2 regions of the Rhodoferax sp. BAB1 genome follow, and region 1 is predicted to be linked to the other one. Evidence: predicted binding sites of a transcription regulator. Region 1 holds the regulator's gene; the other holds the start of a gene.

Region 1 (7,215 bases):
CAAGAGATTGCCCCCATGATTGCCAGTTTGGCGCTGGCACCTGCACCCTGAAGGTGTGTGCCGGCTACTTCCAGCAGAAATGCCTGATGTGACAGGCTGATTCAGTCTAGCCTTGCTGCCGCTGGATTCAAATCAGCGTCTCAATGAAACCCGTGCCTTTGATTGAGGCCGGATGCGTCGATTCGAGGCGCCATGAAACAAACAGGGATGGCACTGTTACAAAATACAGTAGAGCTAAGGCTGAGTTTGACATTGATTTTGTAAGTCATTGATTTATATAAATATTTTTATGACAACATCACTTCCGTCGGCACTCATAATTCTTATTGGTGATGTTAAATTGATTTGATATTATTGACTGGTTATATGACGGGTCTTACAATTCGTTTCACCCTGAATCAGGGATTACCCCAAGCCGCTGCCGACCCCGGCTACATCGGATCACCTGCAGGCAACACGTCGCCAGGCCGGTCTAGATGGCGTACCAACCCAGACGTGCTGACTGCGGTCTGGTTCTGTGAACAAGTCACAGCCCCAGACCCGGCGCCACGCGAGATGAGGAAGTGCTATGACAGCGTTTCAAGAAATGGGCCAGAGCCTGCGATCCGTCGCAAGCCAGATTTCCCAAGTCTTCTTCGCCACCATCCACAACAGCTTTGCGCTGCTGGGGCTGGCCGTATTGTTTGCCACCATCACCCTGGTGGCCCGACCTGACCTGCGACAAGCCGGCGAAGCCCAGCTGATGGGCTGGCTGCAAGGCCGTCAAATCGAAACGGTAGGCATCGAAGCCGAACCGGTGGCCGTGGAGCGCGCCACGGCAGCCCACCCCCACCAATTGCCCAAGCAGCAAGCTGCGGTAGCCTACTGGCTGAGCAAGAAGTACCGCGTCGCTCCGGAGCCGTTGTCGGCACTGGTCGTCGAAGCCTATGAAGTGGGTCGCCGCACCGACATCGATCCGTTGCTGCTGCTGTCAGTCATGGCCATCGAATCCAGCTTCAACCCTTTCGCCCAGAGTCCGGTCGGAGCCCAGGGTTTGATGCAAGTGATGACCCGGGTACATAGCGACAAATACGAAGCCTTCGGCGGCAAGCTGGCCGCCTTCGACCCGGTCGCCAACCTGCGCGTCGGTGCTCTGGTGCTGCAGGAATACATCCGGCGCACCGGAACGGTAGAAGGTGGCTTGCGCTACTACGTGGGCGCCGCCAACCTGCCCGACGATGGCGGTTATGCCGCCAAGGTACTGGCCGAGCACGCCCGCTTGGTCCAAGTGGCCTCGGGACGGGCTGTACCGACCCAGACCGCCCAGCCCATCCCGGTGACAGCCCCGGCCAAGCCGGCCCCCGCTGAGACCCTGGTGCTGCTCAACTCCTGAATTTGCGCCCGCCAGGCCGGGCGGGCCAGCACTCTCCGCTACACTAGCCGGGCACGCAACTGGCGATAGGTACGCCTGAGCCTTCGGGCCGGGTGTTGCTGACGTGGACAGACCACCGGGAAACGTGCCACGGGTCAGCGCCGCACAAGGCCAGCCGTCCTGTGTTCAGCCGTTCGCCTGGGCAGCCCCCGCCTTCCGGGGGACCCCTGTTTTTTCCGACTGCCATGTACAACCGCAACATCCTCGTCGAACAAACCGATCCCGAACTCTGGGCCGCCATCCAGGCCGAGAACGCCCGCCAGGAACACCATATCGAGCTGATCGCCAGCGAGAACTACGCCTCGCCCGCCGTCATGGCTGCCCAGGGCACCCAGCTCACCAACAAATATGCCGAGGGTTACCCCGGCAAGCGTTACTACGGTGGCTGCGAGCATGTGGACGTGGCCGAGCAACTGGCCATCGACCGCGTCAAGGCCATCTTCGGCGCAGATGCCGCCAACGTGCAGCCGCATTGCGGCGCCTCGGCCAACGAAGCCGTTTTCCTGGCCTTCCTCAAGCCCGGCGACACCATCATGGGCATGAGCCTGGCCGAAGGCGGTCACCTGACCCACGGCATGGCGCTCAATATGAGCGGCAAATGGTTCAACGTCGTGTCCTATGGCCTGAACGCCAAGGAAGAGATTGACTACGAGGCCATGGAGCGCAAGGCCCACGAATCCAAGCCCAAGCTGATCATCGCCGGTGCGTCGGCCTACAGCCTGCACATCGACTTCGCGCGCTTCGCCAAGGTGGCGAAAGACGTGGGCGCCATCTTCATGGTGGACATGGCGCACTACGCCGGCCTGATCGCCGCCGGCGTCTACCCCAACCCGGTGCCGCACGCCGACGTGGTGACCTCCACCACGCACAAAAGCCTGCGCGGCCCGCGCGGCGGCATCATCCTGATGAAGGCCCAGCACGAGAAAGCCATCAACAGCGCCATCTTCCCCGGCCTGCAGGGCGGCCCGCTGATGCACGTGATTGCAGCCAAGGCCGTGGCCTTCAAGGAAGCCATGGACCCGGGCTTCAAGACCTACCAGCAGCAGGTCGTGAAAAACGCCCAGATCGTGGCCGAGACGCTGACGAAACGCGGGCTGCGCATCGTCAGCGGCGGCACGCAGAGCCACGTCATGCTGGTCGACCTGCGCTCCAAGGGTATCACTGGCAAGGAAGCCGAGGCCGTGCTGGGCGCCGCCCACATGACCATCAACAAGAACGCCATCCCCAACGACCCCGAGAAGCCCATGGTCACCAGCGGTGTGCGCGTCGGCACCCCAGCCATGACCACCCGAGGTTTCAAGGACGAAGAAGCGCGCATGACGGCCAACCTGATCGCCGACGTGCTGGACAATCCGCGTGACGAAGCCAACATCGCCGCCGTGCGCGCCAAGGTCAATGCCCTGACGGCCCGCTTTCCGGTGTACAAGTAAGCCCGATCAATGAAATGCCCGTTCTGCGGAAACTCTGAAACCCAGGTCGTCGAGACCCGGATTTCAGAGGACGGGGATTTCATCCGCAGGCGCCGTCAATGTGGCGCCTGCGAAAAACGCTTCACCACCTACGAGCGGCCGGACGTCAATTTCCCGAACATCGTCAAGAAAGACGGCCGGCGCATCGAGTACGAGCGCGGCAAGCTCATCGCCTCCATGAAGCTGGCCCTGCGCAAGCGTCCGGTCAGCACCGAGCAGATCGACAGCGCGATCGAACGCATCGAGGAAAAACTGCTCAACCTCGGCCTGCGCGAGGTGCCCTCCAACCGCATCGGCGAGTTGGTGATGCGTGAACTTAAAAAACTCGACAAGATCGCCTACGTGCGTTTTGCCAGCGTCTACCGCAGCTTCGAGGACATCGACGAATTCAAGACGCTGGTGGATGAGGTCAGGCGCTGATTAGCGCCTGACTTACCTCACTTCCAGCAGTCCTGGACCGTGGGCCCTGTTGCGCTCCGGCCTTTGACCCCGGTGTTCGTCAGCGTCAGGTTGCCGCACTTGTCCTCTCCCAACAGGGTTGCTGTGAGTGTGTACGAATTCAAAGTTGCCGCCACGCTCAGCGTGTAACGCGGCGCACTCGCCGGGATATTCTGGAGCCTGGCTGGCAGGGCCGGACTGGTTGCGCCCGCCGCATCGGATGTGTAACGACTGTTGGCCGCGTAATAGCGCTCCATGAACTGTTGCGCCTCCAGCAAGGCCGTCCTGGCTTCGGAACGGTAACCCCGCTTCACGTATTCCACGTAGTTCGGGTAGACCACGGCGGACAGGATCCCGACGATGGCAACCACAATCATCACCTCGATCAAGGTGAAACCCGACTGGATGCGGGACCTGCCGCCGCGTTCTTCGTTCATGAATTTGAGCATGGAAACAACCTCAAAGAATGTTCTTGATCAGCGAATCGGCGGATTGATGATACGGCGCCAGACTCGATCCTGGATAGACCGCGTGGCGGTCGGATCATCATCCGGGACACAGACCATCATCTGACCAGTCGTGTTCTGGGTACTGATCAGTCGAGTTCCAGGCGGGCACTTGCCGGGGATGCCAACGCCGGTACCTGTTCCCATCTGCCCCCGCACAATGGCATCGATACCGTCGGCATTGGTGGCGTAGCCCACCACGGACGTATCTGAAGTATTCACCACACCATCGCCGTTCGTGTCATACATGGGTGTGTTCGGGTTGACACCATTGTCGGCGTCAAAGAAGAAGTTCACCCCCGAGCCGACGGACGCCTCGCACACCACCAGATTACGCGCTGGCGAAATCGTGCTCAACAATGCGACTTTGGATGTTGCCTTCTGAGGGGGATATATCAGCCGCAAGCCAGCAATGGCATCCATGTCAAGCACCCAGCCACGCTCTGAAGTCCAGTTCACACTGGTACCACCAATGGAATAGAACGTGGCTCCACCGGCTCCAGTTGTGGAAACCATGGTCCGCAGCGAAAGAATCGACCTGTCCATGGGGCGGGGCAGCGTGTCGGCTTCCTTGTCCCAGACACTGTAGATCGACTGCAAAGCTACCGAGTTGGCTTCCGCTTCCACGTCCAGGACGCCGGTTCCGAACAGCACCATCCGGCCGCCCCGGCTTGTGTCGAAGATCACGGGCGCTTGGGTGATCGGCTGGGGATTCAGCGCGGAATCCGTAGCCCGGAAGAAGGCTGCCCCACCAGAGACCAGGAAGCGGCTGCTTTCCGTCGCAGAATAATCCATCTTCCAGAGATTGCCCTTCAGATCGCCTGAATAGATCGTGGTGATCTGGCCACTGCTGTTGCGCACCACACCGACCCCGCCCAAGCCGTTCGAACCGGTTGAATCCAATGTGAGCGTCTGGGCTACCCCCGTCGCCAGATTCACCACAAACAGCACGGCATTGCCCGCATCACTGAAACGGCCATTCCCGAAAATAGCCACCCACTCCCCGTTGGGCAGGACACCCGCCTGGACGGGGGCGGTGATGTAACCCATGTCGGGATAGTTCAGATGGGAAATCTCCCAGCGGATGCTGGAGCCATCCAGACTGCTGCTGTTCGTGATGTCGAGAGCAAAGACTGCACGCCCACCTGCGCCCAGAGTACCCAACATGTAGTTGCGCCAGCTAGCGGACGTTTCACCAGGAGCGGGCACATAGGCGTCGGTTTCATTGAGCGGTCCGTCCACGTAGTACTGGTGGTACATCGCGGTGGTGCCATAGGTCTTGTCACTCAGCTTGTAAAGGTTGGGGTATACAGAGCGGGGTACGTAGGCAAAGATCTCCCGGCCGTCATCGGCCCCACCGCCCACCGTGCCCAGCGTGTCCTTGAATGCATGCAGCATGCCGTCATTGCCTCCCACGAAAAGGACGGCGGCACGAGACGCCTTCTGCGTCAGGAAGTTCGAGTAAGGGGTGCCGCCGCCTTGAGCGGGCGGAAGGCTGATGTAGCCCAGATTGACCGCATCCTTGACCAGCACCGGATTGGAGTTGATGAAGTCACCCAACAGCCCCTTGCGCGTGCGGAAAGGCTGGCTATCCCCTTCCTTGCTGCGATTGCCTCGCAGGAAATCAACAAAATCCGTGGTGTGCGTCGCCGCCACGGTACCCAAGGCCGCCTGATTGTCCGCTCCCATCGCTGCCCAGGTGAAGGCCACGGCGGATGGGGGTGAGGTGTCGGTGCGCCACGTATAGATATTACGGCTGGCTGCGGCGGGAACCTTGGCTTCCGCGTTCCAGCTCTGTGCGCCAGCCTGGCCCAGCTCATCGAGCGTGAAGGCCTGGATGTCACCATTCCAGTCGCCGCTCTTGTACAGAGGAACATATTTGCGGTTACCCGCCTGCAGAACCGTGGACGCCGTCGCCACACCGGCCTCACGCAATTCACGGGTCAGGGCCTGCCCGACGGAATTACGGATGGCCTCAGCCAACTCCTTGGGGTCCTTGGCGCTGATGTAGTTCCCGCGGCTGTTCAGTGCGGTGTGCCAGAGATCATCGATACGGTCTGTGCCCCAAACCTTGGACCCACTTGTCAAAGCGACAAGGTCCGTTGCAGGATCCAGGGTGCCACGCACCCCGAGGCCCACGGTCAAATTCACCATGTGCTGCCAGAAGGCCGGGTTTTCGGCCGAAGGCTCAACGATATTCGAGAGATCCGGCCGTAAATCAGTCTTCCAGAATTCCATGCCGTAATCGGCCAGGGTATCGGAGTTGCTGTCATTAAAAGGACGATCCGCCAAGTACTGATAGTTACGCCCGGGTCCGGTGATCACCGTACCGTTCGTGTTATCTGAATTGCCCACGGAAGTCGTCGTTCCGGACCAGTAACCATCCGTCACCAGAAGGTTATAGGAACGGCGACAAGCTTTGTCCGTCGTCGTGTTGACTTGGCCAGGATTGTCCGACCAGGGACCGCGCACATCAGCACGTTTGTAATACTGGCCGACGGTATACACGGCGCGCGGCAAGGGCGTCCCCCCATCGGCTGGCAAAGCATACAGCCAAGTGAAGAGATCGGCTTTGATCGTACTCGTGAAATCGCGCACACCCGCCTGGATCACCTTGGTCGTCACGCCGTCGATGCTGACGTCCGAGCCTTGGTTGATCCGCCCCCAACCCAAGCGGAAGGTATCGCCGGACTCACTGAAGGCCTCGGCAACCGACCCGCGCGCCAGCAGGTTGCGGGTCCGGTAGTAGGTGAACCAGTTGGCAAAATTCTGCCGTTCTTCGGCCTTCGTGCACACCGAACCCGAGCAGTCGGTACGGGCCGCATATTTGGTGAACGTCGTGCCATCAGCGGCGTTGATGCTGTATTCGGTGTAATTGCTGGCAACGGCAGGATCCGTATAGGCCCCTGCCGTTTTATTCAAGCGGTAGTAAAGCCCGGGGTCGTACTCAATATTGCTGCGGTTATTGCACCCTGTATCAGCCCCACTCCAGCACCAGGTTCGGCTGCTCGTGAAGGTGCGCTTGTTGGTGAGATTGATCTGGTTGTTCGTCTGATCCATCGGATCGCGCGGCGCGGCTGACACACTTACATCAGGCATGCGCCCACCCGCTGCCAGCGGCCAAGGCTGGTAACGAACCTCAGGGTTGTAATAAACGGTATTGGTATCCGGCGAGCGCATCAGTTTCTGCCGGTGATTGGTCGAACCGGGTTGGGCCGCCACTGTGCCCTGATAGTTCACATAATCATTCGAATCCTCTCCCGGATCCATCCTGGCGCCGTTACTTCCCAGCGGACTGGCAATGGTGTAGGCCCCGACATAAATTGTCACTTCGGGCATGTGCGACCACGTCATGGAACCTGAATCGTCCATGGTCAGCATGATGTTGGGC
Region 2 (7,215 bases), 840 kb from region 1:
CGCCTGACGGGCGCGACGCCATGCTGCAGCACGCCGAACAGTTCAAGGCGGCTGACATCCCCTTCGTTTTCGACCCGGGCCAGGGCCTGCCCATGTTCGATGGCCCGGATCTGGCGCGTTTCGTCGAACTCTCCACCTGGGTCACGGTGAACGACTACGAGGGCAAGATGCTGTGCGAGCGCACCGGCTGGAGCCCGGCCGAGATCTCGCGCAAGGTGCGAGGCCTGGTCATCACCCTGGGCCACGAGGGCAGCGAAGTCTGGGTGGACGGGAACAAGACCCTGGTGCCGCCGGTGCAGGCAGCTGCCGTGGTGGACCCGACCGGCTGTGGCGACGCCTACCGTGGCGGCCTGCTCTACGGCCTCGAGCGCGGCTGGTCGCTGGCCAAGGCGGCCGAACTGGGCAACCGCATGGGCTCGCACAAGATCGCGCACCGCGGCCCGCAGAACTACACCGTTTCTCCGCAGGCTTTCGGCGCCTGAGGGCCGTTCAGGCCTCGGTCGCGGGCGCCAGCCCTGGCCAGCGGGCCTGTCCGGCATAAGCAGCGGCCACGCGCAGCTGCTTGCGCCGCGCGCTGGCGCCGCGCAGCAACTCCACCGCTGATTTCGGGACACCCAGCGTCTCGGCCAACCAGGCCTGCAGCGCCAGATTGGCCTTGCCGTCCACGGGTGGGGCGTGCAGGCGCACACGCAATGCACCGTCGTGCAGGCCCTGGATCTGCGTGCGGGCCGCATTGGGCATGACGTGCACGTCCACGATGACGGCGCCATCCTTCTGCAGATGGAGGAAGGGCTGTGGGGGCAGGGTGGGCTGCATTCAGATCGCCAAAGAAAAAGCCCGCTGCCTTGTAAGGCAACGGGCTTGAGGCCTAGGACGTCTTAGGGACGGCTGGCCGTGGGGAAGGGCCATGCGGCCTGCGGGTTCAGAGTCGTCTGAGCCGCAGGAGCCGCGGGGGCCGGGGCTGCCGCAGGTTTGGCAGCAGGCTTTTTCGCAGCTTTCTTCGCCGGCTTTTTAGCGGCCTTCTTCGCAGCGGGCTTTTTGGCAGCCGGTTTCTTGGCAGCCTTCTTCGCTACTTTCTTGGCGGCCTTCTTGGCGGCGGGCTTCTTGGCAGCAGCCTTTTTCGCAGCCGGCTTCTTGGCAGCAGCCTTCTTGGCTGCCGGCTTCTTCGCTGCGGATTTCTTCGCAGCCGGCTTCTTAGCCGCGGCCTTCTTGGCCGGAGCCTTCTTGGCAGCGGCCTTCTTGGCCGGGGCCTTCTTCGCTGCAGCTTTACGGGCCGGAGCCTTCTTTGCTGCTACCTTCTTCTTCGCGGGGGCTTTTTTAGCCGCTTTTTTTGCAGTTGCCATTACTAATTCTCCTTGATCAAGTTACAAAGAGCACTTCATGCGTGTTGGATGCATGGAGCGATTCATGAGGCTGGGGTTGACCCCAACGCCATGAACGGGGTGACACAGGCTGGCGCCGCTCTCTGAGGAGCGATCAACAGCCGGTGTGATTCTGGAAGCCATAGATTGATTTTTTCAGTCCCAGGAGAGCGCGCCGCCGGACTGGTACTCGATGACGCGGGTCTCGAAGAAGTTGCGCTCCTTCTTGAGGTCGATCATCTCGCTCATCCAGGGGAAGGGATTCTCTTCGTTGGGGAACAGCGGCTCCAGGCCGATCTGTGTGGCGCGCCGGTTGGCGATGTAGCGCAGGTAGCCCTTGAACATGGAGGCATTCATGCCCAGCACGCCGCGCGGCATGGTGTCCTCGGCGTAGCGGTATTCCAGCTCGACGGCCTTCTCGAACAGGGCCTTGATCTCGGCCTTGAATTCGGCGGTCCACAGCTGCGGATTCTCCAGCTTGATCGTGTTGATCAGGTCGATGCCGAAGTTGCAGTGCATGGACTCGTCGCGCAGGATGTACTGGTACTGCTCGGCCGCGCCCGTCATCTTGTTCTGCCGGCCCAGGGCCAGGATCTGGGTGAAGCCGACGTAGAAGAACAGGCCTTCCATCAGGCAGGCGAAGACGATCAGGCTTTTGAGCAGGGTCTGGTCGGTTTCCAGCGTGCCGGTGTGGAAGTTGGGGTCCATGATCGCGTTGATGAACGGGAGCAGGAACTCGTCCTTGTCGCGGATGGACTGCACTTCGAGGTAGGCGCTGAAGATCTCGGACTCGTCCAGGCCCAGCGACTCCACGATGTACTGGTAGGCGTGGGTATGGATGGCTTCTTCAAAAGCCTGGCGCAGCAGGAACTGGCGGCACTCGGGCGCCGTGATGTGGCGGTAGGTGCCCAGCACGATGTTGTTGGCGGCCAGCGAGTCGGCGGTGGTGAAGAAGCCGAGGTTGCGCTTGACGATGCGGCGCTCGTCCTCGGTCAGACCGTTGGGGTCCTTCCACAGGGCGATGTCGCGGTTCATGTTCACTTCCTGCGGCATCCAGTGGTTGGCGCAGGTGGCCAGGTACTTTTCCCAGGCCCACTTGTACTTGAAGGGCACCAGCTGGTTGACGTCGGTCTGGCCGTTGATGATGCGCTTGTCGGCGGCCTTGATGCGATGCGTGGAGGCGGGGCTCACGCTGGCGGCCGGAGCGGCGGGGACAGGTGCCGCATGGTGCTGCGCCATGCGCAGCTGGGGAGTTTGCAAGGGAAGCTCAGTCGGGCGGCTGCTCGATGCAGCGCCAGCATAAGACATTGACGATGTGGGCTTGACTTCTTCGTCCCAGGACAACATAGGAGGTTCCAATCAGCGAATTATGGGAGCGACGACGTGAAATGGAAAGTATTCATTCACATCGCCGCCCGATTCTGTTGCTCAATAACATCGCAGGCATGAAGGCGCTGCGACATGTCGGCTGCGATCACTGGCAGGCTTCGCAACCCGGATCATCGATCGCGCAGAACTTGATGTCGGTGGCGGCCGTGGCCATCTGTGCCTGCGCTGCAGCCGCTGCTGCATCGAGGGCGCTCATGCCGCCGCTCGTTGCGCCGCCGGACGACACGGCGTTGAGACGACCGGCCGTCACGGTGGATTTCTCGGCGTGCGTGGCCGACATCGTGCGCAGGTAGTAGGTGGTCTTGAGACCGCGCAGCCAGGCCAGCTTGTAGGTGTCGTCGAGCTTCTTGCCCGAGGCGCCGGCCATGTAGATGTTGAGCGACTGGGCCTGGTCGATCCACTTCTGGCGGCGTGCCGCGGCTTCCACCAGCCAGAGCGTCTCGACCTCGAAGGCCGTGGCGTACAGGGACTTGATCTCCTGCGGTACCCGGTCGATGGGGGCCAGCGAGCCGTCGAAATGCTTGAGGTCCATGACCATCACGTCGTCCCACAGGCCCAGGCGCTTGAGGTCACGCACCAGGTAGCTGTTGATCACGGTGAACTCGCCGGACAGGTTGGACTTGACCGAGAGGTTGCCGAAGCAGGGCTCGATCGAGGCGTCCACGCCGATGATGTTGGAGATGGTCGCGGTCGGGGCGATGGCCACGCAATTGGAGTTGCGCATGCCGTCGGCCGCGATCTTGCGGCGCAGCGCATCCCAGTCCAGCGTGGCGGAACGGTCCACTTCCACATAACCGCCACGGGCCTTGGCCAGCAGGTCCAGCGTGTCCAGCGGCAGGATGCCCTGGTCCCACAGCGAGCCCTTGTAGCTGGAATACTGGCCGCGCTCGCGGGCCAGTTCGGTCGAGGCCCAGTAGGCGTGGTAGCAGACGGCTTCCATGGACTGGTCGGCGAATTCCACGGCGGCCTGGCTGGCGTAGGGGATGCGCAGCTCGTACAGCGCGTCCTGGAAGCCCATGATCCCCAGGCCCACCGGGCGATGCCGCAGGTTGGAGTCGCGCGCCTTCTTGACGGCGTAGTAGTTGATGTCGATCACGTTGTCCAGCATGCGCATGGCCGTGGAGATGGTCTTCTTCAGCTTGTCCTGGTCGATGGCGCCGTTTTTCAGGTGCTGGCGCAGGTTGACCGAGCCCAGGTTGCAGACCGCTGTTTCGGTGTCGCTGGTGTTGAGCGTGATTTCGGTGCACAGGTTGGAGGAGTGCACCACGCCGGCGTGTTGCTGCGGCGAGCGCACATTGCAGGCGTCCTTGAAGGTGATCCAGGGGTGGCCGGTCTCGAACAGCATGGAGAGCATCTTGCGCCACAGGTCGGTGGCCGGCACGGTCTTGCTGGGCTTGATCTCGCCGCGCTTGGCCTTGGCTTCGTAGACCACGTAGGCCTGCTCGAAGGCGGTACCGAACAGGTCGTGCAGGTCCGGCACGTCGGACGGGGAGAACAGCGTCCACTCGCCCTTTTCCATTACACGGCGCATGAACAGGTCGGGGATCCAGTTGGCCGTGTTCATGTCGTGCGTACGGCGGCGGTCGTCGCCGGTGTTCTTGCGCAGTTCCAGGAACTCCTCGATATCCAGGTGCCAGGTCTCCAGGTAGGTGCAGACCGCGCCCTTGCGCTTGCCGCCCTGGTTCACGGCCACGGCCGTGTCGTTCACGACCTTGAGGAAGGGCACGACACCCTGCGACTCGCCGTTGGTGCCCTTGATGTGGCTGCCCAGGGCGCGCACGCGGGTCCAGTCGTTGCCCAGGCCGCCGGCGAACTTGGACAGCAGGGCGTTTTCCTTGATGGACTCGTAGATGCCGTCCAGGTCGTCGGGCACGGTGGTCAGGTAGCAGCTGGAAAGCTGCGAACGCAGGGTGCCGGCGTTGAACAGCGTGGGGGTGGACGACATGAAGTCGAAGGAGGACAGCACCTCGTAGAACTCGATGGCGCGCGCCTCGCGGTCAATCTCGCCCAGCGACAGGCCCATGGCCACGCGCATGAAGAAGGCCTGCGGCAGTTCGATGCGGCTCTTGCGCACGTGCAGGAAATAACGGTCGTACAGGGTCTGCAGGCCCAGGTAGTCGAACTGCAGGTCACGGTCGGCCTTGAGCGCAGCGCCCAGGCGCTTGAGGTCGAACTGCAGCATGTCCGGGTTGAGCAGCTCGTTGTCCACGCCCTTCTTGATGAAGTCGGGGAAGTACTCTGCATACGCCTGGCCCATGCCGGCTTGCGGCACGTCGCGGCCCAGCACCTCGCGGGCGATGGTGTGGAACAGCAGGCGCGCGGTGGCGTAGGTGTAGTCCGGGTCTTTTTCGATCAGGGTACGGGCAGCCAGGATGGCGGCCTTGAAGACTTCGTCGATCGGCACGCCGTCGTACAGGTTGCGCATGGTCTCGGCGACGATGGGGTCCGGCTTGATGTCGGCGCCCAGTCCGGCACAGGCGTTCTCGATCAGCTGCTGCAGACGGCCCAGGTCGAGCGCGACGCGCTGGTCGCCATCGAGCACGTGCAGCAGGGGGGCTTTCGGTGCGGCCTGGGTGGCTTGCTGCGCGCGTTCCTGGGTGCGGCGCTCGCGGTAGAGCACGTAGGCGCGGGCGATCTCGTGGTGGCCGCCGCGCATCAGGCCCAGCTCGACCTGGTCCTGCACGTCCTCGATGTGGAAGGTGCCGCCGCCCGGGCGCGAGCGCATCAGCGCGCGCACCACGTTCTGGGTCAGGCTGTCCACCATCTCGCGCACGCTGGCGGAGGCCGCGCCCTGGGTGCCGTGCACGGCCAGGAAGGCTTTCATCATGGCCACGGCGATCTTGCTCGGCTCGAAGGGCACGACGGCGCCATTGCGGCGGATGATCTGGTAGTTGTTGAGCGGGCTGGCGGCCGTGTTTTCCTGGGTTTGCATGGTCAGGACACCGGTGTGCAGGGCGGGGGTGGCGGGGTTCAAGGCTGTTTGCATTATTTCCTCGTCGTCAGCAAATCTGTTGTTGGTTCTTGGGGTCCGTATTCTGGCTCGCGATGCGCTTTGTTGAAGAAAAGCGCTGCCAGCGGAAAGCACTATATATGGTGTGTCTGGTGAATACAAGCCACTACAGGTAGTGTAGCGTCGCTGATACGTTCCCCCGGTGCCGAGGGTAAAAAAATGCATCGTGTCCCATGGTGGGGCGCGGTGGCATGAACCACTGCGCAGCCGTTGAGAAACGTGCATGCGCGCACAAAAAGCAAGAATGCATGCGGCCTTGCGAGGCATTTCCCCGCCGGGGCCTCATGCCGTGGTGCATCAGCGCAGCGCAGGTGCCGTGGGGTGGTGCGCTGCGGGTGCCAGGCCGTGTGTGCGACTCAGGCGGTCTCTTCGGGAAAATACCGAGATGACCAGCCCAGGGTCTGCTGCAGCTCGGCCCACTGGAAACCCGGGCCGGGGTCGGCCTTGCGTCCGGGCGCCACGTGTTCGTGCCCGGCGATGTGCTGCACCGGGTAGCGCTGGCCCAGGGCGGCGCACAGGCTGCCCAGGGTTTCGTACTGTGCGGCCTCGAAAGACGCGCCCTCCAGGCCTTCGAGCTCGATGCCGACCGAGTCGTCGTTGCAGTTGTCGCGTCCGCGGTAGCTGGAGACGCCGGCATGCCAGGCGCGTTCGTCGCAACTGACGAACTGCCAGAGTTCGCCGTTGCGGCGGACGTAGAAATGCGAAGACACCTGCATGCCCTCGATGCTCTTGAAATAGGGGTGCGCGTTCCAGTCCAGCGTGTTGGTGAACAGGCGCTGCACCTCGTCGCCGCCGTACTGGCCGGGCGGCAGGCTGATGGAGTGGATCAGCAGCAGGTCGACGGCCGCGCCCGGCGGGCGCGGCCCGTAATTGGGCGAGTCCAGCCGGCGTGCAAAACGGTACCAGCCCCCGTCCCACAGGCCGTCACGTGTCGGCGCAGGTGCGAGGCTCATGCGGCGGGGTCGTTGTCCTGCGGCGTGTCGATGTTCAGGCGCGAGATGCGGTAGCGGATCTGGCGCAGGCTCAGGCCCAGCTTGGCCGCGGCGGCGGTGCGGTTGAAGCCGGTTTCCTGCAGGGCCTTGACCAGGATCTCTCGTTCCTGGCGGTCCAGATGGCCTTGCAGATCGGCGGGCAACTCCGCCTGGGCTCGTGGTGCCGGGGTTGGGCCAGGCGGCAACTCACCGGGGACGGTGGGGGCCAGGTCCGGGGCTGCAGGGTCCAGGATGGCCGGCGTGGTGTCGAGGCTGTCGAAACTCAGTTCGCTGCCGTCGCTCAGGGCCAGGGCACGGTGCAGGAGGTTTTCCAGTTCACGCACATTCCCGTTGAGCGGGTGCTTGCGCAACTGGGCCAGCGCCTCGGCTGTCAGGCGCGGGACAGGCAGGCCGGACTCCTGGGCGATGCGCTTGAGCAGGGCCTCGCACAGGACGGGCAGGTCTTCGCGCCGTTCGCGCAGCG

The links. The regulator NrdR, encoded in region 1, represses ribonucleotide reductase genes. The targets are predictions, from matches to a motif close to CACNANATNTNGTG.
Region 2: the regulator NrdR is predicted to act here: its motif matches at 5,833-5,846, upstream of HTY51_RS13860 (ribonucleoside-diphosphate reductase subunit alpha).

Annotation. Positions count from the first base shown of each region.
Region 1 covers NZ_CP054424.1:2,041,614-2,048,828, forward strand. Annotated here, with positions in the region: gene HTY51_RS09795 (lytic transglycosylase domain-containing protein) at 569-1,372, shown strand; ZMP/ZTP riboswitch at 1,418-1,562, shown strand; gene glyA (serine hydroxymethyltransferase) at 1,597-2,841, shown strand; gene nrdR (transcriptional regulator NrdR) at 2,851-3,300, shown strand; gene HTY51_RS09810 (type IV pilin protein) at 3,318-3,767, opposite strand; gene HTY51_RS09815 (pilus assembly protein) at 3,795-7,215, opposite strand, start outside.
Region 2 covers NZ_CP054424.1:2,878,618-2,885,832, reverse strand. Annotated here, with positions in the region: gene HTY51_RS13880 (carbohydrate kinase family protein) at 1-482, shown strand, start outside; gene HTY51_RS13875 (DUF167 domain-containing protein) at 490-816, opposite strand; gene HTY51_RS13870 (histone H1-like DNA-binding protein) at 879-1,343, opposite strand; gene HTY51_RS13865 (ribonucleotide-diphosphate reductase subunit beta) at 1,518-2,708, opposite strand; gene HTY51_RS13860 (ribonucleoside-diphosphate reductase subunit alpha) at 2,836-5,736, opposite strand; gene ampD (1,6-anhydro-N-acetylmuramyl-L-alanine amidase AmpD) at 6,117-6,713, opposite strand; gene HTY51_RS13850 (sigma-54 dependent transcriptional regulator) at 6,710-7,215, opposite strand, start outside.